Linked DNA regions of Stieleria varia. The protein of the gene in region 1 binds, or shares a complex with, the protein of each later gene. Links are inferred from orthologs where the notes say so. Each region holds a gene or a part of one and is shown on either strand. Other genes may lie near its edges.

Region 1 (11,810 bases):
ATACTTCGTTTGATAATCCCCCATCAGGTCCTGCTGAAACCGCCAATTCTTTCCCGTTTGATAGCAAGTCGCATTGATGATCCAGCGAGGTTCCACCGGCAAGTCGGAAAGTGAGCCCGTGATCCCCCAATGGTCAACCAACGCATCCCCCAAAACTGAGGCGCGACCGGACAACAGTCGCCAGGGCCGCAAAAGCGATTTCAGCACGTAGGCACGCTGGACATTTCGCGTCGTTAGCAACGACAGACATCGGGGAACGACTTCGTGCAGATACTGATCGCTATCCGGCCAGCGAAATCCTGCGGAGGTGAAAACCAGTCCAGCCGCCAAGCTGCCGCCGGAAACGCTTGAGACAATTTTGACGTTGCCCAGCAAGTCCTGTCGTGCCAGCCGAGCTAGGACGCCCAGATGAAACACGGTCGCGCGGACTCCACCGCCGGAAAATGCGAGAGCGATCTTCATGTGTCTCTGCCTTCATGCGTCTTTGCCATGTCGGCATGAATCCGCTGTCATCCCAGATAGACGTGCCGCCAGTTGGTTTCATCAAAGAAGCCAAACTAGCGTCCTGGATGCCATCAGATCCATATCAATCCGGAGTCAACTGGCTTCGTGCTCGTGTTGCTGACTGTCAGAATGCTTCCCAGCGTTGCCTGGGGGGGCTCGCCAGGCCTCGATAATGACCCTGAGGCAATCAACTAATCGCCTCAATACCGATCCCGGCCGGAAACATAATCCCCAAGCGGCGATAATCTTGGCAATGCGGCAAACGCATTGCATTTATCCAGGGGATGCATTGGATGAATCGCTGCTTGTCGGCGATGATTGAATCCCCTGACGCTTCGCGACCCGGAACCCAACGCTTCGCCGCTCGGAATGCGAACGTCGCAGATCCTCCTCCTCCAGGAAAGAACATGAACTCAAAAAAACATTTGGCTCGCCTACTCGCGAGCTGCGCTGTGCTGTGTATCTCTACTTCCGTGGTCGCACAGGAGGCGAACACCGCTCAATCGTCCGTTAATGCGAAGGCCGACGCAGCCAGCCAATGCCCGGTAATCGGTGGTACCCATCTGCCTCCGGATGACAGGAACACGGCCGCGGGAGCGTACACCAACGGCGACTGGTGGCCCAACCAATTGAACTTGCAAATCCTGCACCTGAACTCTCCGATGGTGAGTCCGATGGGAGCGGATTTTGATTACGCAACGGAATTCAAAAAGCTGGACTTGGACGCGGTAAAAAAAGACATCACCGAACTGATGACAACTTCCCAGGACTGGTGGCCGGCCGACTACGGCAGCTACGGTCCATTCTTCATTCGCATGGCTTGGCACAGCGCAGGCACGTATCGCGTTTCCGACGGGCGAGGCGGCGCAGGTTATGGCACGCAGCGGTTCGCTCCGCTGAACAGTTGGCCAGACAACGCCAACCTCGACAAAGCTCGTCGCTTGCTCTGGCCGATCAAGCAAAAGTATGGCAAGAGCATTTCGTGGGCCGACCTGATGGTCTTGACCGGCAACTGTGCTTTGGAGTCGATGGGATTTGAGACGTTTGGTTTTGCCGGCGGACGCGAAGACGTTTGGGAACCGCAGTTGGACATCAATTGGGGGCCTGAATCCAAGTGGCTGGCTGACGAGCGATACAGTGGCGACCGCATGCTGCAGAATCCACTTGCTGCCGTGCAAATGGGATTGATCTACGTCAACCCAGAAGGACCCAATGGCAAGCCGGATCCCCTGGCCGCTGCCAAGGACATCCGCGATACCTTTGGCCGCATGGCGATGAACGACGAAGAAACAGTGGCACTGATCGCCGGTGGTCACACTTTCGGTAAAGCACACGGTGCGGCGGACCCGAGCAAGTTTGTCGGCGCGGAACCGGAAGGAGCCTCGATCGAAGAGCAGGGTCTCGGTTGGAAGAACAAGTTTGGAACCGGAAACGCTGGTGACACAATCACCAGCGGACTGGAAGGAGCGTGGACGTCCACACCTGCCCAGTGGTCCAACGGATATTTCGACAACCTCTTTGGCTACGAGTGGGAATTGACCAAGAGCCCCGCGGGTGCCCATCAGTGGACTCCCAAAGACAAGTCCGCCGAAGGCACCGTGCCCGATGCCCATGATCCCAACAAGAGCCATGCTCCGATGATGTTCACGACGGACCTCGCGCTGAAGATGGATCCGATCTACGGTCCGATTTCCAAACGCTTTCACGAGAACCCCAAGGAGTTCGAAGAAGCTTTTGCCAAGGCTTGGTACAAGCTGACGCACCGGGACATGGGACCAGTTTCCCGATGTTTGGGTCCCGAAGTTGCCGAACCGCAGATCTGGCAAGACCCGGTACCGGCTGTCGATCATGAACTGATCAACGATCAAGACATCACGGCGCTCAAGGGCAAACTCCTTGATTCCGGATTGACCACCGGCCAGTTGGTTTCGACCGCCTGGGCATCCGCCTCCACCTTCCGTGGCACGGACAAACGAGGTGGGGCTAATGGAGCACGTCTTCGTTTGGCACCGCAAAAAGATTGGGCAGTCAACCAGCCTGCCGAGCTGGCCAAGGTGCTCGATACTCTGGAGAAAGTGCAGGCGGATTTCAACGGCTCGCTCACCGGCGGAAAGAAGGTCTCGCTTGCGGATGTGATCGTACTGGGTGGCTGTGCTGCGATCGAACAAGCAGCGAAGCTGGCCGGGCATGAAGTACAGGTGCCGTTTTCACCGGGACGCACGGATGCGACACAGGAGATGACCGACGTGGAAGGGGTTGCAGTGCTGGAACCGACCTCGGACGGTTTCCGGAACCACTTTGGCAAAACGCAGGATCGTCCGGCCGAAGAGCTACTGGTCGATCGAGCACAAAAGTTAAAGCTCACCGCACCTGAGATGACGGTGTTGGTCGGCGGCATGCGAGTGCTCAATACAAACTCGGGGTTCCCGCAACTCGGTGTTTTCACCAAGCAACCCGGGACATTGACCAACGACTTCTTTAAGAACCTGTTGGCGATGGACACGGTGTGGCAGAAGTCTCCGGTGTGCGAGCATTTCTACGAAGGAATCGATCGTGAAACGGGTGACGTCAAATGGACGGGGTCGCGGGTCGATCTTGTGTTCGGTTCCAATTCGCAATTGCGAGCCATCGCGGAAGTCTATGCCAGCGAAGATGCCCAGCAGAAGTTCGTCGATGACTTTGTCGCCGTTTGGAACAAGGTCATGAACTTGGATCGTTTTGATCTTGATCCAGATCAGCGAACGGGGCTCACCAGAACGACCGCTCGCCAACGCTAGTGGTCTGTGACAACTTATTTCTAGTGTAGTGGATCTTGTTAAAGAACCTGTAGCGGTGGGATCTTTGGCAAGATCCACTACGTTAAAACCTAACTTTTAGCTGTCCCAGACCACTAGCCCGGATTATTCACGCTGGCTCACTGCGGTCTTCGCAATACGTTTGCACGAAACGGTTTACGCGTATTGGTACGAAAACAGTCTGCGCATATCAGCCGCCACGCGATAGCGTCCGGTTCTCACGCCTGCACTCGGGAACCGGACGCTCTCTATCGCGTGCCGGCTGATGAATCATCCGGGCTAACGCCCTTTCAGGGCTACGATTAACTCTCATTCATCATCCCGGAGCGTCGCTTCGCTATGCCCCGGGCTGTCTTGTTTCGTCTCTCGGGACGCGGGCTCGCTCAGACGCCGACATCGTTTTTTCTCCTCTTGCGGCGGATTATTTCAACCAAGGCCACAGCGATCAGAAGCGACCAAAGTAGGGCTAATGAAAACAGCGTCCCGCCTCGCAACTTTTCTGGAATCTCCACCGTCCAGTACAAGGTCGTGACCGTCAAGAACATGATGGCAACGGTCAGTACTGCGGTCCAGAAAGAATATTTTAGGATCGATGCGGTGGTGATTTGCCCGTCGTGCACATCGCATTGTGCTTCGCTTGTCTGACGAATCGATTCAGAGGCGACGTGTGCTGGTCCCTCCGCGACAACGATTGCCTCCACCGGCGTGTCGACTGCGGTCACTCGACGAACCGTCTCAACCAAAGGGTCGAGCTGGTTTTGAAACTTCGTCGTGTGACTCACCGACAAAGCATTTCGGAATGCGAGAGGTCGAAGGGTTTCAGGCAGGTCCTCTTCCCTGGGCATTGCGACGTTGGCTGGTAAGACCGGGATGATCACGATCTCATTCTTGATCGCCGATTCAATTTCAATGCGAACAAAATCCTTGGGATCATCTAGACGCCTCGCACCGGAGTCGTCGATTACCTGCAGCCACTTGTCGCCGATGACGACAATCATGACCGAGCACCTTGACACTGCATCGTGTAGGTGTTGCCGGAAATCGACTCCCAGAGGGATGTTGTCCACATCCATGAAGACGTCATTGGAACCGAACTCACGTTCCAGGCGTTCACAGATCCGACCGGCAAAGTGGGCTGAATCATCGCGTCGATAGTTGATAAAGATCTTCGTCATCTACTATTTCTCGTAGTCCTGAAGCTGGAACTGCGGCTCCGTTGGCGATCCGGCTGACTTGAAACAAAACATTTTTGCTCAAATCAGATGATAATGCGATAACACCCGACATGGACGGGCACTCATTGTAGATGATGAAAACCGCCTTCCGTTCGCTCAAGACTGATTTCCGCGACGTTCATTTTTTTTATCGTGTTCTGCATTCGTCATCCGCAGCACCGTTTGCCGGCTGCGGCATTGATCGGCTGCATGATGTTTCCTTATGCGTGGATCGTCGGGTATGACGAACTGGACCGATTGCTGCCCACCTTGTTTTGGGCGTTCATTGGTTTGCCCGCGTTTTTCCCCGCCCTCTTTGTCAATCAGTTGCTTGGACAGCATCCTGCAGATTCGTCTTGGCCGCTACTGCTGCTCACCTCGATCGAGCTTTCGATGGGGATGTGGTTGATTCACCTGGGGCCCAAACGCACGATTGTCTTTCTAATGGGTGTCACGTTGACTTCGGCGATGGGGTCGCTGGTTTTCTATCAGCTTTGCATCATGTGAAGATGTGTATCGCGGCGGCGAATTCATTTGCCGATACAGAACCTGCTGAACACACGATCCAGAATATCATCCGTGTAGACTGCGCCGGTAACTTCACCCAAACAATCGGCGGCCAGACGTAATTCTGCTGATACAAATTCGTGCCCGTCGCCCGACTCCACCCATTGCATCGCCCGAGTGATCGCCTCGATCGCGTTATCCAGCGTTCCGCTGCAACGGGCTGCGGTGCCCAAAACGGCACCGGTCTCTTCGCGATCTGTGTTCTCCAGGCTTGATGAAACGAGATTTGCCAATTCATGCAAGCCGCGGCCGGTGAGGCTGCTGGTAGCGATCCAAGGTTCAGGGGGCTGCAGCGATGGCTCATCACACTTCGTGGCCACCCAGAGATCGATTGCACCGAGGCGCCCCGTCTGGGCGATCCGCTGAAGTTTCGCGACTGCTTCATCACGATCTGACCGAGTCCAATCCACACACCAAAGCCTGACGTTGGCCTCTCCGCTGGCTCGCTCGGCTTGATGCTGCGCGGCATCAATGATCTGTGCCTCGAAACCAAGAGAGGTTTCCCTCTTCTGATCGGCGACTTCGATCCCGGCGGTATCTACCAAGCGAACATCTTGTGTTCCCATTCGGCAATTCACGGAAACCGTATCACGTGTCGTGCCCGCAATATCGGCAACGATCGCAGTCTCGTTTCCTGCCAATGCATTGAGCAATCGACTTTTTCCAGCATTGGGATCTCCCCGCAATGCAATCACGGGCTGATGGGAGCCTCCACCGCGATGGTGCATCTGTTGGCGTGTTTCTTCCAAACCGGCTTTGATCACGGACAGTCGATGGAGCAGATCTTGGTCGCTGATGAATTCGATGTCTTCATCCACAAAGTCCAACCCGGCTTCCACGTCGGCCAACAGATCCAGCAATTCACTCCGCATCTGTTCCAGCGGCCGCGAAAGGTTCCCCGAAAGCTGCCGCAAGGCATGATCCAAGGCACCACGTTGCCCGGCATCGATCACCCCCAAAACCGCTTCGGCTTGTGTGAGGTCAATGCGACCGGCGAGAAACGAACGCATGGTGAATTCACCGGGCCGGGCCGGTCTTGCACCGGCCTGAACGACCTGCTGCATCAATGCCTCCAAGATGGGCAAACAGCCGATCGTGTGCACCTCTGCCGATGGCTGTCCCGTATAGCTGCGTTTCCCAGGCCATATCAAAACCCTCACGGGCAAGGCACCCAGGGGTTCGGGCAATACAAATTTCAGCTGTTGGTGATGCGGACGCTTACTGAGTGACTCGCATCCCAACGCCGCCATCACGGAAACGGACTGCGGCCCCGAAATCCGAACAATCCCTCGAGCGGATCCTTGTGGTGGAGACGCGATCGCGACAATGGTGTCTTCGATGTCGGCGACCAAGCTGGCATTCATCTATCAATTAACTTCACAGGGGCGTACAAAAACAAGATCCAAGGTCCCGAGTTGTACAGCAAAGGAGCCACCCCCGGGACGCCGAGCACGCAATGTGACACGCTAACGAAGATCAATCAAGCGAGCTGTGGGGACGTGCCTGTCGATCGTATATTGGTTGAGGTGAAACCATGTCGATACGCTGTCCAGGATCACGCTGTCCGTTGACACAATAGTACCCTCGGTTTGCTTGAGTTCATAATCAGGGTTCTGACACAAATCCACTCGCCAGTTCCAGCCCGAGCTTTCTGCAGTATCCAAAAGTATTTGGCGTAGCAGGCCACTATTGGAAACCGGCTTGTCCAACAGCCAAATCGTTTGATCTACTTTGAGGTCACAGAGGACGTTACCAATCATCATGATTGCCGACTGAGTTTCCTGGACACGTTTGTAGGTTCCATGCACGCTCGCCAGATCGCGATAGCACTGGTCCTGGCCAATGAACAAAAAACCACCGGACAATGCACTCTCGATTGCGATCAGAACATTCAGCCCATCCAAGTAGAGATTTTTTCCTACTACATCGGCGGCGAAACACTGCGTCCGCTGTCGATTCATTCGCTGGATGTCGGTACACGCTGATCGCATTATCATCATGCGTTGACGCTGCTTCAATTGGAATTTGTCGCCGACCAGTTTTAGTGAGGATGGCGCCGCGTATCCTTGCGTTAGCAGCCAGCAGTAATCATGCAACGCTTTCCTAAGGCATGGTAACTGCGATTGGCAAAACAAGGACTCGTCGGACGGATGGGCTCCACGATGACGTTTTTCATGTGTCATTTCTTACCATCCCTCACTTCTTGTTGGTTCGATAGACACTTCGAATCAACATCACATCCGGGGAGCGAGTGTTCGGACCATTGTCACTTCTCAAGTTTCCTTGGAGATGCATTTGAACACTCGGGGACAATCCGCCATCGATGACGCATCTTTGGAGAGTGCGGTTTTCCACCAGTGCATTTTCGATCGCCAAACGCCCACTCCGTTCAACGCTCGTTTTGGAAAGGTTCAACTCTTTGAGTACGAGATTGGTTGTCAGCATCTCGGCTATCGCCTTACCGCCTTCGTCACCCAACGTGTTTGGCTGCGCACCAAGTACGCGAGTCGACGGGCTGTAACCCAAGTCCAAATGAACAAGTGTGGGATGCTCGGCCACGACCGCCATCAACCTTCGTGCGCCTCGTGCCGTGATTCCGTTGCTGGCGAGCCCCAACTCACGTAGCGAATGATTGCTTCGTAACGATTCGGCGATTGCAGTCACGCCCGAATCACAGATGGCTCCCACATTCATGTGCAAACTTTGCAAAGGAGAGTTTCTGCAGAGGACTTCAGCAAACAACTTAGCGGCATCTGCATCAAGACGGTTTCCTCCCACGTAGAGTCGTTCCAGAGCACAGCCATCTCGCATCAGCCATTGGCAAATCGATGCGACACCGTTGCGCCCCATTCCCGTGTTGACCAAGTCAAGAACTCGCAGCGTGCGATCACCAGAGAGAGCCCGTGTGATTTCCACAACACCTAAATCCCCGATCGGATTGCGTTTGAGCCACAATCCCTGTACGCATTGATTGGATCTCAACGATTCCGCCAAGGATCGAGCGCCGACATGCGTGATGCCATTGCAGCCCAAGTAGACAATTTGCAATGCAGCGTCGGACTTGAGGAATCTACTTAAACAGGCAGCACCTTCGTCACCGATGCCATCCGTCCCGAGTAGCAGGCTACGCACGTGATGGTTGTGGTGCAATGCATCGACCACACGCTGACAACCCTCTGGACCCAAGCTCTGTTTGCACAAATCGAGTCGCCCGTCGGGCAAAACGGTTCCACGAGGAAACGTTACTGGCACATCGACAGAGACGTTTGATCGCAAGTGTTCAATGAGCGGATCGACTTCATCTGGCGGACACGCAAAGAACGGTAGCGGGCCACGAACGGGACACTGTATGAATGTCGTCTTGAGAGATTCCGGCGAGTTTGCCATCGTTCACCATGGATGTGGCAAGTAGTCTTTGAGAAATTGACCGAATACCGGTTCAGCCAGATGGCCACACCCCCAGGCGATCGGATCATACACGCGGGACGCTCCATCGATTACATCCAGTGGCGGATAAAAGCCATGCTCCGCACGAACCCGTTGAGCCAACGGGGCTGGCTTTTCGTCGGTAATCCAACCCGTATCAACACTGTTCATGTAGATTCCGTCTTTGGCATAGTCCTGGGCTGAAGTCCGCGTCAGCATGTTCAATGCCGCTTTCGCCATGTTCGTGTGCGGGTGAAACGCCGTCTTGCACTCTCGAGAAAACTGCCCTTCCATCGCAGAGACATTCACTATAAATCGTCGTGCGTGTGGCGACTTGCAAAACAGCGGCTTCAGCTTTCCCGTCAATAGAAACGGAGCAGCAGCGTTGACCAGGTAAACCTCTAACATCTCCAAAGTCGTGACATCTTCCAACTTCAACAACCAGCTTTGCATTGGACGATTGTCAATCTGTTGACCATCGGCATCGAGCCAACCGCGGGGAAAGTATCGCTCGATGTTGGCCATATGGCCATGGTAATTTGGATCGGCCTCCAACAACGGCGTCAAAATTTCAGAGGATCGTATGAGTGCCTGAGCTTGTGAATTGCAGGGGGTATCGAGCAAATGCCGATAGTACTCCATTGGACGCTTGACCGTTTGCGCCGCATTGTTGACCAAGATATCGATCGCGGCTCGTGCGGATAGCAGATGATTCGCGAACGCTTCCACCGTGGGAATGTTTCGAAGATCCAGGGAATGAATCTCTAGACGGTCATGCCACAGATGAAAGTCTGCTTCGGCCTGAAATCGAGTGGCGGCGTCATTCGGAAAACGCGTCGTCATGATCACGTCGGCTCCATCCCGCAACAGCTTCAAAACTATGTGATAGCCGATCTTGATTCGCCCTCCTGTCACCACCGCAACGCGTCCATTCAAGTCGGCTCGTTGGTGACGCTTCCGCCAATTGGCCTCGGCACAATCCAAGCAAAGCTGATGATAGAAGTGATGCAACTGGGTGAAAGCGGCTTTGCACACATAGCAGCGTCGCGCCCGAATCAATTTTCGCGGAGAAACCACAGACGCAGCATCTATAGTTCCAAGCCCACTTGGGCCGAGTTGCTGAACAATTCCAGTGGACTCCATGGCAGAACGGTCGGCAGCGGCGATCTTGCTTTGCACCGCCTGACGTTTCTGACGTTTCGCCGCACGATGGATCTTGGTGACCAACCCTTTGAATCGATCATGATGATCCATGAGTTCGGGACGCTCCGAAACATGCTGTAAGACATTCAGGCAGGCGTCCAATTCGTCCGCCGTGAACGGTAGCTCCGAGAGAATAGGAAGGGTTCGAACCTTCGCCTGCAGTTCTTGGGACTGACGTGCTTCCACTACACCACTACCCTCTCGGATGAACCATTATTACCATGCACTGCAAGGGACTCGAACCCCTATTTCAACCCTGACAAGGCTGAGTCTTTCCAATTAGACCAGCAGTGCGTATGGAAAAACAAAGGCCGGCAGCGAAGAAGAGTCGAACTTCTATCCCTCGATTAGCTATCGAGCGTCTTTCCAGTTAGACGACCGCTGCCGCTATCTAAATCTTACAACATTCAATTCGCCTTCAGGGTGCTTTTGCGACAACCATCGTCGATCTTGGGTTCGCATTGGCGACCAGAATTCCGTGGGCTTCTCATAGCAAATGGGCCCAAGGACGGACTAGAATCGATGAAACCACTTTCGATTTGCTCCTTTGGTCAACGATATGGGTGCTCCCCAGCAATCAGTTTCCGTCACGCGGTGCCCCTCCAGATTTCAATTCGCGATTGCCAATCGCATTGAGTTCCTCAATCCGGTTCATTGGGACGCAGTCACGGCAGGGGCATCGGTGTTTCTCAGTCGCAACTATCTCTCGGCGACCCAAGACGATTTCGGCTCGGAGGTCGTTCGAGACTTTGCCCTCATCTACGACGGGCCACAGCCGGTGGCGGCGATCGCGACGCAATCATTTGACATTACCGGCAAACAACTGGTCGCAGCCAAGTCAGATGGTGAGAACAAGTTTTCCGCCGAATTGAAACGCAAGTCGCTATCGATGCTGAAACGGCGAGTTTGTCTCTGTGGCAATGTGCACACGTGGGGCATGCACGGAGTCGCATTTGCACCGGATTGCGATCCGTCAGCGATTTGGCCGGGAGTTGCCGATTGCTTGTATCGAATTCGTCGCGCGAATCGACTGCACGGACAAACTGATTACGTGATCATCAAAGACCTGTTTGCTGATCAGCATGCCCACGCAGGTTCGCTTGCGTCCTATCGGTATAAGTCCTTTGAGACCGAGCCGAACATGGTGCTGACCATCAATCCGCAATGGAAAACCATCGACGATTACTTCGTCAGCCTGACGAAACGCTATCGAGCAGCGGCTAAGAAAGTTTTCAAGCCCTTTGATGCAGACGGGCTGTCCGTTTCAAGTCTTGTGAACGTTGCCGAGCATTCTGATCGCGTTCACGCACTCTATCACGCGGTGGCATCGAAGGCCGATGTGTGTCTGTTTCCATTGAGTTCAACGACCTTGCCCAGGATTGCCGAGGCGTTGGGCGACGATTTCGCCACGATCGGAATTTTTGAACACGATCACTTGGTCGGTTTTGTCACGGTGGTTCGTGACGGCCCGACTGCGATCGGCTACTACATTGGAATCGACTATGGGGCGAATGCGCGTTTGCCCATCTATCACCGTTTGCTGTTGGCCGTGATTGATCAAGCGATCACGTGGGGCTGCCAGAACGTGTCGTTCGGCCGCACGGCTTTGGACGCGAAATCACGTCTGGGGTGCCAACCGGAGGACACGCACGTTTGGGTCAGGCATCGCGTGCCGTTGGTCAACGTATTTGTGCAGCAGGTGCTCAAGAATGTCAGCCATGCCGAGCCACCCGACCGCAACCCATTCAAAGAAGCACAGTGACTGCTTCCTCAAGCCGCCCGGCGAATGGGCTGAGCGTGCGTCGGGAATTTCAGCACGGCGTTGGTCGCATCGTACGTGACCAAGTTGTCGGTCGAGATTGCTCGCTTGACCGCGGTGACTTGACTGCTGTAGGTCGCTTGGCCGTAGGTCTCGGCGAACTGATTGCGACCGGTTAGTGCCGAGATCGCTGAGGCCACCAACGACACCGGCTTGGTCTCACCTGTGATGGCGTTACAAATCGCGCTGAGCAAACGTCCTCGAACCGCACCGGTGGTTTCGCTCCAGGCGGAATCCAAGACCAGGCGACTGGCGCCGGTAGAGCGAACTCGCCAGTGCCCG
Region 2 (11,931 bases), 7.7 Mb from region 1 along the record:
CGCGACAACAATCGTTCGAACAGAACCAAACCGAAACGGAGATCTGGGCACCTGGGGACTTCCGTTCACCGCAGCGCATCGCCGAGATACTGATGTTCTATCAAGTCGCCGGCGGCCAAGTTTATACCGGTCTGACGGACGATCCACTATCGATGTTGGACCTCAGTCATGCGTTGGTCGAAGACCAGTGTTTGTTGGTCGGTCGCACGGAAGAACCTTTGATCGAAACCTCGGCCGAACGAGTGCAGACCGGAGGCACCGATGACGTGGGGCCGGCCGTTGCGTTAACCGGCGAAACGCTGTCGATCATTCGTTTGGTGGTCCCCGTTCGCGTCACACGTTTGGATTGAGTTGCATCGGCTTGATCACATCCTCATCCATTCTCTCAGCCCCCCTTTGTAAAGCACACTGTCCAAGTGATTAAGACTGTTGATTTGACGAAAAAGTACGGAGATGCGTTTGCCATCCGCAGCATCGATCTGGACTTGCAAGCAGGCGACTTGTTCGGCTTCATCGGACCCAACGGCGCGGGCAAGACAACCACGATGCGAATCATCGCCACGTTGTTGGAGCCCAGTTGGGGCGAAGCCTACGTGTGCGACTACAGCGTACATACGGCGCCCAAAGAGATTCGCCGGTTGGTGGGCTACATGCCCGACTTCTTTGGCGTCTACGACGACATGACCGTCGTGGAGTACCTGGAGTTCTTTGCCGCCGCCTATCGAATCAATGGAGTGGATCGACGCAAACGTGTCGACGAGATGCTGGAGATCGTCGACTTGGATTTCAAGAGGGATGCCTTCGCCAACACGCTGTCGCGAGGTCAAACGCAGCGGTTGGGACTCGCACGCACATTGCTGCATGATCCACAGGTCCTGTTGTTGGACGAACCTCTCTCGGGGCTCGATCCGAGGGCGCGGATCGAAATGCGGAACCTGCTGCGACGGCTCGGCGAAATGGGAAAAACGGTGATCGTCAGCAGTCACATTTTGCCCGAGTTGGCCGACGTGTGTAACAAAGTCGGCATCATTGATCGCGGCGAACTCAAACAGAATGCAAAGGTCACCGAAGTGATCCGGATGGTTCGTCAACACACCGTGCTCGTCATTCAGCCGGGCAAACGTGAACAGCTTGAACGCATCTCACAGTTGCTCAGCGGTCACGAAAAAGTCCAAGGCTGCGAGCCCGGTGACGATGCGATTCGAGTGGTGTTGAAACAAGAGGTCGACGACTACAGTGATTTGCCCAAGCTGTTGATCGAGAATGGAGTCGATCTGAAACGGTTCAACGAAGAAGAGCTGGATCTGGAGTCGGCATTCATGGCGTTGACCAAGGGAACCAGCACTCGAATGTAGACGCTCAGCGATGTTGCTCAGCGATGTTGCTCAGCGATGTTGCTCAGCGATGTTGCTTTGGGGGGCTTGCGTAAACGATGATGCTTGTGTGGGTGCCCGCTGATCCGCATTGCCGAGGGGGCAGTCTTCGATTCGATCGCCGATCCACCCGATAAAATGGTGGTCAAGTGCGGGTCAGGATGCTCAAATACGCGGCATCAATCGACTCGTCATTCAGTCCTCGATCTCTCAAAGAGCGGTTTGTTCAGAACCGTGTTCATTCGCGATGCCTCAAGAGTGGTTCATTCGAACGAAGTCTGGAAAACGCGGACCGTTTACGATGGACCAGTTGCAGGCGTTCGCAGATCGTGGTGCGATCCATGCGAATGTTGCCATCGGATCAGGCGAAGACAACTGGCGGAGTGCCTCAGAGATACCTGGTTTGGTTTTCTCGGACGATGATCCGTCTGTCGGTCACAAACAAGCCAAAGTCGTCAATGCACCCGTCAATGGTCACGGGCCGCAATCCTCGCGTACCGGTGGGGCAGTCAAGGCCAACGCGGACGCGTTGATGTTGCAAGCCCAGCAGACGCGGCAACGGGCTGAAGCGGATTCGAAGAAGATACTGCAACAAGCCGAGCAGCGGCGGTTGGAGGTCGAGGAGCTACGCAATCGGCTGACCGCTGAGCAAGCAGCATTGGAGGGCAGAGCCGCAACACTGGAGCAACGCGCGTCCGAGCTTCAACAGCAAGAGAATGCTTTGCAGCAACGCAGTTGTGAGCTCAATGAGTTGAAGGTGAGTTTGCAGCATGAGAAAGCGGCTTTGGAGGAAAAGCTGAAAGCTTTCAAGGCATCCACCGATGGGATGGACGAGCGGAAAAAGGATCTCGCGGGCCGTGCCGAAGCCGTACGTGTGGGCGAACAGGAGATGCAGGCTAGGTCATCGCAGCTTGCCACACGTCAGCGAGAGTTGGAGGGGTTGGAGCAGCGACTGGATCAGCGTGAACGCGAGATGATGCGTCAGCAGACTGAGTTGGAGAACTCGCAACGTGCCCTTGCGGAGCGTGAATCACAATTGGAGACGTTGGAGAACGAAACGCAGTTGCGTAGTGATCACCTCGTCGCTCGTGAGGAAGAGGTCAAACGTCGTGAAGATCAGTTAGACGACATGGCGTTGATGGGGATTGATGAAGAAGAATTGAAGGAGATCTTGGCCAAACGTGATGCCGAGATGATGGCGCGAGAGCAGGTGTTGCTGAAGCAGATCGCGACGCTGAGACAACGACAGGAGTCCGTTTTCAGTGAGAAGCAAGCGTTGTTGCTGTCGATGGCCAATCGTGAAGAAGAATTAGCGCGACGCGAACGTGAGTTGCTGGATCGAGAATCCGATTTCGTTCGCCGGGGAACCGGCAGCGTCTCGGGCTCGACCCACAGTTCATCCTACTTGTCAGCTCAAATCAAGACACCGCTGGATCAATCCATTTTGGGACAACCGTCGATCGGTGCAAATCAGTACGACGTTCCGGTCGTCGATGTCCGATCGGCGCTGCCGCCAACCGTGGTTGTTCGAACGGATGAGCGAAGTGGACGGTCGAATCGTCAACCCATCGGGTCCGATTCGTCGGCGTCATTCGCAGTCAGTCATCACTCTGCTGACACGCGAGCAACACAGCAATTCAACGCCGACTCTCGGGCGGTAGATCAACGCGGTGTCGGTCAACCGTCGGAGGACACGAGCCGTCTACTTTGGAAGCATCGCATGCGAGAGTTTGAGTCTCGCTTCGGTCCTTGTTCGATGGTCGAACCGCCACTGCAGGACGACCGAATGAAGATCGATGTGCTTGTTTTTCCCCCGCACGAAGAACGCGACTTCACGACTTTGGCGACCAATGGCATGAGCGATTATCCCGTGGCCATGCCTCACGGTCAGCGATCGGTGCTGGGCGAGTTGCTGCTGTACGTGACCCATGTGGATCACAACAGCATCGCATTGCTGCGCAGCGCCGCGATGTTACCCTACATACGCAAGAACGGTTTGACGTTCGGATCCACGACATCGCTTGCGGACATACCGGGATCGGGAGTGGAAGGCAGTGCGCTGGATAACTGCGTTTATATGCTGCCGGTGATCGACAACGATTCCAAGCCGATGCCGGGGTTACGCTCCGGTGCCAACTCCATTCAGCCGTTCTGGTTGGTCCCGATCACCAGTGCCGAACGAAAACTGATCGATTTCAGCGGCATCCATAAATTCTTGCCGTTGTTGGAAAAGCATCACCATCCAATCTATTATGACGCGACGAGAGAATGCTACGTCAAACGAAAAGGTTGGTTCCGGCGTTAGGGCGGATGGTGGTGTTCGTTTTCGACTTGGAAAGTCGAATGACTATTGTCGCTCGACTTTCCAAGTCGATAGCGTGCCCCGCCAAGCGTTTTGCCATTTCCAGCGCATTGACTTGCGCAGACAGGCCCCCTTCCTCGCATTCGCCCAGCCTTATGATGACCGCCCCCACCTTCGAAGCCCGTGGCTAGTGTTGCGATTTTGACTTGACCTTGACTCCGTTGGAATTGGAATGAGTGGCTACGCCGGTGGTTTTGCCAGGCGGAGAACGAATTGCTCCAGTAGAAATCGATCGCGGCCGTCGGCGCTGTGGGTGCCTTTGAGTCGCAAGTCGGCATCGAGAAGCCATGGCAACAACTGGCGAGCTTTGACGCGTCCGATCCGTTTCAAACTGGCGCCGGCCTTCGCCGCTTCAAAGGGTTTGATGCCAGCCTTGGTCAACGCTTCGTCCATTCGCCAAGGTTTGCCTGTGCGTTCGGCGTGTTCGATGGCGGCCGTTGCCAATCCCAGTCGTCTGAGCGACCACGCGATCTGTGGCAGCAGGGCGATCGGGGGTTGGCCGCCTTCCATCAGTTTGTCGAGTTGCCGAATCGCTTCGGCCGCGTCTCCGGCATTGATGGCTTCGATGATCTGCCAAATCGTTTTTCCTTGCCATCCGGAAACGATGTCACGCACCAAAGCTTCGTCGACCGTTTCGCCTGGTTGCTTGTACAGAGCCAGCTTGGCGATCTCAGTGTCGATGAAGCCGGTGTCGGCGCCGAGCATCTCGATCAACGCATCGGCGGCCCCGCCGGTCAGTTTGGTTTGATGGCGTGGGGCAACGTAGTCGGTCAAGAATTTTCGACGTGATGCGGCGGTCACGCCGTACTTCTTTTCCACTTCGCAACTGCAGACGATCAACAAGTGTGACTTGTCGATCATCTTGTAGGCTTTTGTGTTTGATGGAAACGATTCCAACAGCAAGATCAAACGTGCGGCCGAGCCGGGCTTGGCAAGGTAGGCTTCGATCTCAGGACGATTGGCAGACAGAAATTTGTCCGCGCCGCGAATGATGATCGTGCGTTTTTCGCCCATGTCGAACAGAGACGCCGTGGCTAAGTCGTCGCGAATGTCGCTCCACCGCGCCGTGTCCCCATCGACTTGAGTGACATCGGCGTCGCCGATCAAACGTCCAGCCACCCAAGAGGCCAAGGTGGCATCAGGGCCGAATAACGCAGCGACGTCGAAGTCGACGGGGCCGTCGGCCGGGGTGATCAGAAAGTCGAAGGCGTGTTTGAGACTCATGCTGCCCAGATTACCAGAACCGCTGCACGCTGTCAGTGAGTCTCCACATCGTTTGACCCGCAGCCGAAGGCGTAGGAGACGCAGCCAACCGGATTGCCCCGCAGGGTCAATTGCCGCTCCCGCCTACGCCTTTGGCTGCGGGTCAAACGGGGCCTGCGCCTTCGGCTGCGGGTCAAACGGGGCCTACGCCTTCGGCTGCGGGTCAAACGGGATTCGGGGAAAGGCTTCCGAGTCCTCAGCGAGGTCGGAAACCCAGGATGCGAGCTCGGGGAGCCAGGCCGAGGGTGTCGATCGGCTGGTCCAGGATGTAGGTGCCGATGTTGCCCGCTTGATCGGTCGCGTCGATTCGCAAGTAGATTTCGCGGGGCAACTGAGGGTCGGCCGGCCAGACGTGGGAACCATCGTTTCGCAGGCCCGACGCGATCGTCGACCAGGGGCCTTCCGTCGATTCGCCGAACGAGAGTGCGATCGGTCGTTGCATCAAGTTGTCATCTCTGCATTCGTATTCGATCACCAGCGCGCCCACTTGGTCACCTTCGCCATATCGCGCCGCGGTGATGTCCAATTTGGGCGGCGTCTGGTCGACCACGACGGCGATGTCCGGTGTTTCACCAGGCAAGGGTCGCGGGCTGGCCAGTCCGTTGCGACCGAGCACGACGATGCGAAAACAAAACGTGCCTTCTTCGCTCGTCTCGATGTCAAACGGACTGGTGCGATCGGGATCGGCTCCCCAGCGTCGCCACGTTTTACCCGCGTCGGTGCTGCCATAGAGCTCGACCGCGTCGACGCCCGTGTTGCCGACGGCTTCCAGTTCGTACTCGAGGCTGAATCGCAAGGAATCGCTGTGGCGAATCGCGACCTTGTTGGCCAGCAACGCGCGGTCGTACTCGGCTTGCGCGGCACGGTTGGCTTCGTAGGCTTCGCTGCGTCCACTGGACATCGGGATGTTTTCAGCACCGGGAATGAATGTCTTGCGGGGCGTGCTCGACGCGCTGTTTTTCTTGTCCTCGGCTGATGAGCGGGTGGGGGATTGCGATCCGAGCGAAGGGCGGAAACCTTGTGGCGGTATCGTCTCAGGCGAAGGCGTTGTGACATCGCCATCGGGTTTCGGGGTGGGGATGTTCTCCGCGCTTTCGAGCGGACGCATGGCTTGTTGCAATGTCCGCCGCGGTTTTGGAGCAACGGGTTTCTGTGCAGCGGGTGGTTTCGTTTCCGGGGTCAACGAGTCGGCATCTATTGACTGTGGTGTCGCGGGACGGGGCGCGTATGTGGCTTGTCCCGGCGGAATGATTTCGGGGATGGTCGGTGCGGGAAAGCTTTGGCTCGGTGGTGAGTTCAGTCCGCTGCTGTCGCTGGCGTTGATGTAGTTCGGCGAGTTGGGACCGGCGACGGTCTTTGCGTTGACGCCGCCGTGGTCTTGACCGGGCGATGCGGCGGCAAGTGCCCGTGTGGCACCGGCAGCGATGCGAGGTCGATGAACGATCTCGGTTTGGATGGTTTGGTTGCCGGCCGCGTCCACGACGATGGCTTGCACCGACATTTGTTGCCAAGAGCTTTCCCCGCGGATGACGAGACTGCCGTTGCCTGGGGTGCTGGTTTGCATCAGGGATCGGGTGTCGATCGATTGCCATTGCCGCACGCTATCGGTGGCGTAGTGCAACTGCAGGGATCGAACTGGCGTCGCGTCGGCGGTGCTCAGCTCGACGATCACGCTGCCCGATGCATCGGCTTGGGCATTGAGCGTTACCGACGGTTTGGTGCTGTCCACGAAGACTTTGAGCTGCGGTTGCAGCGTACCGCTGGGGTGCGGTTGACCCGCTGCGTCCACGGTTCGGGTGGCAAACCAGAACTCACCGTCGGTTTGACCGACAAACTGAAACTCGGACACGCCGGCGTCGCGTCGGTCGATCAATTGCCAAGACGCTTTCTCGCCCTGGGCCACATACAGTTGTACCTCGACCGGTTGTGATTGACGCGCGTCGACGTTGACGGGGATCCCGAACGAGCGGGAGTGAAGGATCACCGCATCGGGGCTGGGGCGTTGGCTGGGCGTTGGTGGGGGGGCGGACGTCCGGGTGGTTGCCATGCCCGTGAAGGATGCCGGAGCAGAGGACAATGCAGCGGGCGGCGGCAGTGGCGGTAAAGGTCCGTTAGCTGCTAGTCCATTGCCTGCTGGTGCGTAACCCGACGGTCCATAACCCGGCGGCCACTGGGCCGACGCGATCGAGGGCAGGGTGAGCGCCGCCAGCAAACCTGCGGCCAACGCGTCACGTAGAACGCTGCGAAATCTGCCAGCACGAATCTCGGGCGAGCAGCGATCGGTCACCCTCGCTTGCCTCTTGGTAAACTGTCCGTTGCGGCTTGCAAGTAGAGCTGGGATGGCGAATCGCATCTTGTCGACCGAGCCTCAATGGCGGAAAACGGGTCCACGGGATAGGGTTTCGCGGCGCACAATCCGCGGACGATGCAAACTTCCCATTCCGTTTGGGAGGTTGCCTCCCGTTCGGGATCGGCAATTCATGCCGGTTTTCTTGAAGTAAACGAAGGTCTGGCGTCGCCACAGGTCACAATTTCCCTATGAGTTCCATTCGCTATCAATACGATGTCGTCGTCATCGGTGCCGGGCATGCCGGAACCGAAGCCGCAGCGGCTGCCGCTCGACTGGGGGCCAAGACGGCGCTGTTGACGACCAATCTGGATACCGTCGGCCAAATGTCGTGCAACCCGGCCATCGGAGGTGTCGCCAAAGGACAAATCGTTCGCGAGGTCGATGCGTTGGGCGGATTGATGGGGCAAGCCATTGATGCGACGGGCATCCAATTTCGGATGTTGAATTGCCGCAAAGGCCCCGCGATGCACAGTCCTCGCGCGCAAGCCGACAAAAAGGCTTACCAGATTCACATCAAGCACCAAATCGAATTGCAAGACAACTTGGACTTGCGACAAGAAACCGTCGAGGATTTGATCACCACCGACGAGGAGAACGGATCACGCATCGTGGGAGTTCGTGTCCGTGGCGACGCCGAGTATCTCGCGCCCGCCGTGATCTTGACCACCGGCACGTTCCTTGCCGCCATCATGCATACTGGCGATGCAAAGACCGCCGGGGGCAGGGCAGGGGAGGGCACAACGCAAGGGATCAGCGGCGCTCTGAATCGGTTGGGGTTCACCCTCGATCGCTTCAAGACCGGTACGCCCCCGCGATTGAATCGCCGCACCATCGACTATTCAAAGCTCAGCGAACAACCTGGCGATGATCAGCCGCAAGCGTTTTCGTTCTTGACGGATCGATTGCTGTTGGAACAGGTGCCCTGTCACATGGCGTTCACCAATGACAGTGTCCACGAGCTGATCCGCCAGAACTTGCACCGCGCGCCGATGTACAGCGGACAGATTCACTCGCGCGGACCTCGCTACTGTCCGTCGATCGAAGACAAGGTGGTTCGCTTTGCCGACAAAGACAGCCATCAGTTGTTCCTTGAGCCGGAAGGTCACCACACGGAAGAGATTTACGTCAACGGTATCTCGACCAGTCTGCCTCGCGACGTCCAAGACCAGATGTTTCGGATGATCGAAGGTTTGGAAAATGCTCAGATCATGCGTTACGGCTACGCGGTCGAATACGACTTTTGCCCGCCCACGCAATTGTGGCCGCATTTGGAAACCAAGCGAGTTAGCGGGTTGTACTTCGCCGGCCAAATCAATGGCACGACGGGTTACGAAGAGGCCGCCGGGCAGGGGCTGATCGCCGGACTGAACGCTGCACGCAGCGTCGCCGGCAAAGCGACTTGGGTGCCCACGCGTGACCAAGCGTATCTCGGCGTGTTGGTCGATGATTTGGTCACTTCGGGAACCGATGAACCCTATCGAATGTTCACCAGTCGTGCCGAGTATCGCCTGTTGTTGCGACAAGACAACGCCGATCGACGACTGACTCCCGATGCGATTGAACTGGGGTTGACCACTCCGGAGCGAAGGGATCGTTTCAACCGCAAGGTCGAGCAGATCGAGCGAGCAATGACGTTGCTAGCTTCGGCTCGCTGCGACGGAGTTCCCGGCAATGTTTACTTGCGACGCAACGAAGTCGATTGGCAAGTGGTTTGCTCACGCGTCGAGGGGCTCAGCGAAATCGAGTCGCAAGCCGCCCAGCAGTGCTTGTACGACATCAAATACGAAGGCTATGTCAGTCGGCAGAAAGCGGAAGTCGAACGTCAGCACCGCATGGCCAAGAAACGCATTCCGGCTCAATTTGATTACAAGGCCATCACATCGATGCGAATCGAGGCACGCGAAAAATTCAGTGAAATACGACCGCTGACGTTGGATCAAGCCCAACGCATCAGTGGTATCACACCGGCGGACATCGCTTTGCTGTTGGCTTACATGGAATCGGAGTGAGTGCAATCGGTGTGAGTGAAATGCGAACGCGGACGCTTGCTATCGAGATTGTCAGCGAACTGGGCGCTGGCTCAATAAATGGGCTCGAAAAAAATGTTTGCCACTGACGTGACGTTTCTTGATAAGAAGTGCTGATTGCGGTGTTTGGCGACTCTTAAGTGATCTTGACGCACTGCGTTAAATCGGTAGAATCCGTCACCAGGGCAAGGCTGGTAAGGCCGAGGGTTTCGGTATTTGCTGCCGCCTGCGTTTTTAACGTAAATTGGCGCTGGAATGCGCTAGTGCGAAAGAACGGAGGTTTGCTAAATGGAGAGAAGTTGGCCTGATTTGCATTGTCGCGCTTCAGGTGATTGCACTGGATTGGGAAACGGCTCGTCATGCAGGGAGGATGGTTTCTGCCATGACCATAAAAACGGTCTTTACGACAGGCGAAGCGGCGAAGATTTGCAAGGTAAGTCAACAGACGATCATTCGTTGTTTCGACAACGGGTCGCTCAAGGGCTTCCGAGTACCGGGCAGCAAGTTCCGCAGAATTCCACGTGAGCAGTTGTATCTGTTCATGAAGGACAACGGCATTCCCACGGATGCGTTGGAGAGCGGCAAGAAGAAATTGTTGATCGTCGACGATGACCAGGATTTGGTTGACTTGATGAAGGACGGTTTTGAACGTGACGGACGATTCGAGATTCGAACGGCCAACAACGGTTTCGACGCCGGGATGGGTGTCAAAGAGTTCCGGCCTGATTTGGTCGTACTCGATGTGATGCTGCCCGACATCAACGGCAAAGAAGTTTGTCAGCGAGTGCGTACGGACGCTGCGTTGGACATGGTCAAGATCCTCTGTATTTCGGGGATGGTCGAACATAGCAAGGTCGACGCGTTGCGAGCGGCCGGTGCGAACGATTTCATGCAAAAGCCGTTTGCGATTGACGATTTGGTCAACCGTGCATGCGACTTGCTGGAAATTGAGCGAAGCGTCACCCACTGATAGCGTCTCTAACCGACTCTACGATTCCGACCACCGCGAGGAGACCTTGCCTGATGGGGTTGTATCCCTGTTTGCGTCACGGTGAAAATCGGTGGTGGTTGCCGCTGGGCGAAGACGCGCATACGGTGATCGGTCGTTTGCTGCTTGCACCGCCGCAGGTGCCTTCGCATGTTCGATCCGCGGTGATCGAATTGTTACAAAGCGATCCGACGTTCTTTTTGTACGCGGCGCTTCAATTCAGTAGCGACACCGCCGGCTTGGAGGATCTCGCCGACTGGTGGATCGAAAACGCGCGTGGTCGATTCGCAAGCGGAGACGCTTTTTTGGGTGCGCCCGACATCGTCGTTGAACACAAACAACGTTGGCGAAAGTTGCACGCCCATTACGCGGCGATTGCACACAACGATTGGATGCGTGACGCACCGCTATGGCTGGAGGTGTTGGGGCCGCCGGTTCCGTTGAGTTGGCATCAGCACTGGCCGGAGATTGAATTCGACGCCGAAGTGATGGAGGCGGAAGCTTCACCGCTCGATTCGGGAATTTTCTTGCAGCAGTTGGCGAGGCAAACCCAGCGTGCGGAATCTCTGCAGGCGGCTTTTGACGAGAGACTGCATCGCGCCAAGCTCGGTTCGCTCAAACAGCTTGCCTATGGGTTGAGTCACGAGATCAACAATCCGCTGGCAAATATTTCCACGCGGGCGCAGCAATTGCAACGTGAGGAATCTGATCCGCAGCGCCACGCGGTGTTGCAGCGCATCGTCGATCAGGTGTACCGCGCGCACGAGATGATTGCGGACCTCATGTTCTATGCCAATCCGCCGATGGTGAATCCCGTCCGACTGGACCTCGTGCCGTTGGTGGCAGACGTGTTGCCCGCAATGCAGTCGGCGGCTGAGGTGCAACGTATCCGGATCGAGTTTCAGCAGGTTGTCGGATCTGCCTGGGTCAGCGGTGATCGCTCGATGATCGGGGAAGCCGTTCGGGGGCTGGTTCGCAACGCGGCGGAAGCGATTGGTCAGCGGGGGACGATCATCGTTTCGGTCGAGCAAGAGGGCGAACGATTTCAGATTCGAGTCGCCGATAGCGGACCGGGTCTATCGGCGCGAGACCGCGAGCACGCCTTCGATCCGTATTACAGCGGACGCGAAGCCGGTCGCGGACTTGGTTTGGGGCTCTGTCGTGTTTATCGAGTCGCACGTCTACATCAAGGCGACGTCGCTTTGACCACCGGCCCCACCGGCTGCGTCGCCACGCTGACGCTGCCAATCGCAAAATCGTAGGTCATGCTGTGCATGACGAAATACGGAATGTCCGTCTTCACGCGTGGTGGTCTCGTTTCCGGTAGGACGTTTGAGGACTTCCCGTGCGGTCGATTTATCTGCCGGGCATTTGTTTGCGAATCACAGGTGATGTCACTAGACTGCAGATGGAGGCGACAAATGGACATATACACCGACAGCATTCAAAATCTTTCTGAAGTCGACAAGTTACTGCTTGTCCAGCGGATATGGAGCGATTTATCGTCATCCGACGCTATTCCGTTGCCCGAATGGCTTGTTTCTGAAGTTGGACGGCGACGCGACCAA

The links.
Region 2: the proteins of Pla52nx_RS02730 (region 1) and mnmG are in contact, whole or in part, in a solved structure (PDB 9HIP), measured with the Escherichia coli proteins. The link is inferred for Stieleria varia from one-to-one orthologs.

The regions. Positions count from the first base shown.
Region 1 is NZ_CP151726.1:760,269-772,078, forward strand. Bases 4,245-7,078 are described here. They hold Pla52nx_RS02730 (tRNA modification GTPase), read right to left. Parts: upstream 6,445-7,078; coding sequence 5,044-6,444; downstream 4,245-5,043. Other genes in these bases: Pla52nx_RS02720 (toll/interleukin-1 receptor domain-containing protein), read right to left, coding at 4,245-4,474; Pla52nx_RS02725 (hypothetical protein), read left to right, coding at 4,667-5,020; Pla52nx_RS02735 (DUF434 domain-containing protein), read right to left, coding at 6,547-7,078. Outside these bases: Pla52nx_RS02710 (patatin-like phospholipase family protein), read right to left, coding at 1-462; katG (catalase/peroxidase HPI), read left to right, coding at 912-3,281; more of Pla52nx_RS02720, read right to left, coding at 3,683-4,244; more of Pla52nx_RS02735, read right to left, coding at 7,079-7,263; Pla52nx_RS02740 (ribonuclease inhibitor), read right to left, coding at 7,277-8,467; Pla52nx_RS02745 (SDR family NAD(P)-dependent oxidoreductase), read right to left, coding at 8,471-9,760; Pla52nx_RS02765 (GNAT family N-acetyltransferase), read left to right, coding at 10,257-11,471; Pla52nx_RS02770 (hypothetical protein), read right to left, coding at 11,480-11,810. UniProt on the Escherichia coli protein: Exhibits a very high intrinsic GTPase hydrolysis rate. Involved in the addition of a carboxymethylaminomethyl (cmnm) group at the wobble position (U34) of certain tRNAs, forming tRNA-cmnm(5)s(2)U34.
Region 2 is NZ_CP151726.1:8,470,346-8,482,276, reverse strand. Bases 6,992-9,946 are described here. They hold mnmG (tRNA uridine-5-carboxymethylaminomethyl(34) synthesis enzyme MnmG), read left to right. Parts: upstream 6,992-7,536; coding sequence 7,537-9,357; downstream 9,358-9,946. Other genes in these bases: Pla52nx_RS28695 (response regulator), read left to right, coding at 9,758-9,946; Pla52nx_RS28705 (hypothetical protein), read right to left, coding at 6,992-7,351. In the rest of the region: Pla52nx_RS28725 (hypothetical protein), read left to right, coding at 1-350; Pla52nx_RS28720 (ABC transporter ATP-binding protein), read left to right, coding at 417-1,355; Pla52nx_RS28715 (suppressor of fused domain protein), read left to right, coding at 1,621-3,678; holA (DNA polymerase III subunit delta), read right to left, coding at 3,916-4,959; more of Pla52nx_RS28705, read right to left, coding at 5,195-6,991; more of Pla52nx_RS28695, read left to right, coding at 9,947-10,345; Pla52nx_RS28690 (sensor histidine kinase), read left to right, coding at 10,399-11,625; Pla52nx_RS28685 (addiction module protein), read left to right, coding at 11,785-11,931. UniProt on the Escherichia coli protein: NAD-binding protein involved in the addition of a carboxymethylaminomethyl (cmnm) group at the wobble position (U34) of certain tRNAs, forming tRNA-cmnm(5)s(2)U34.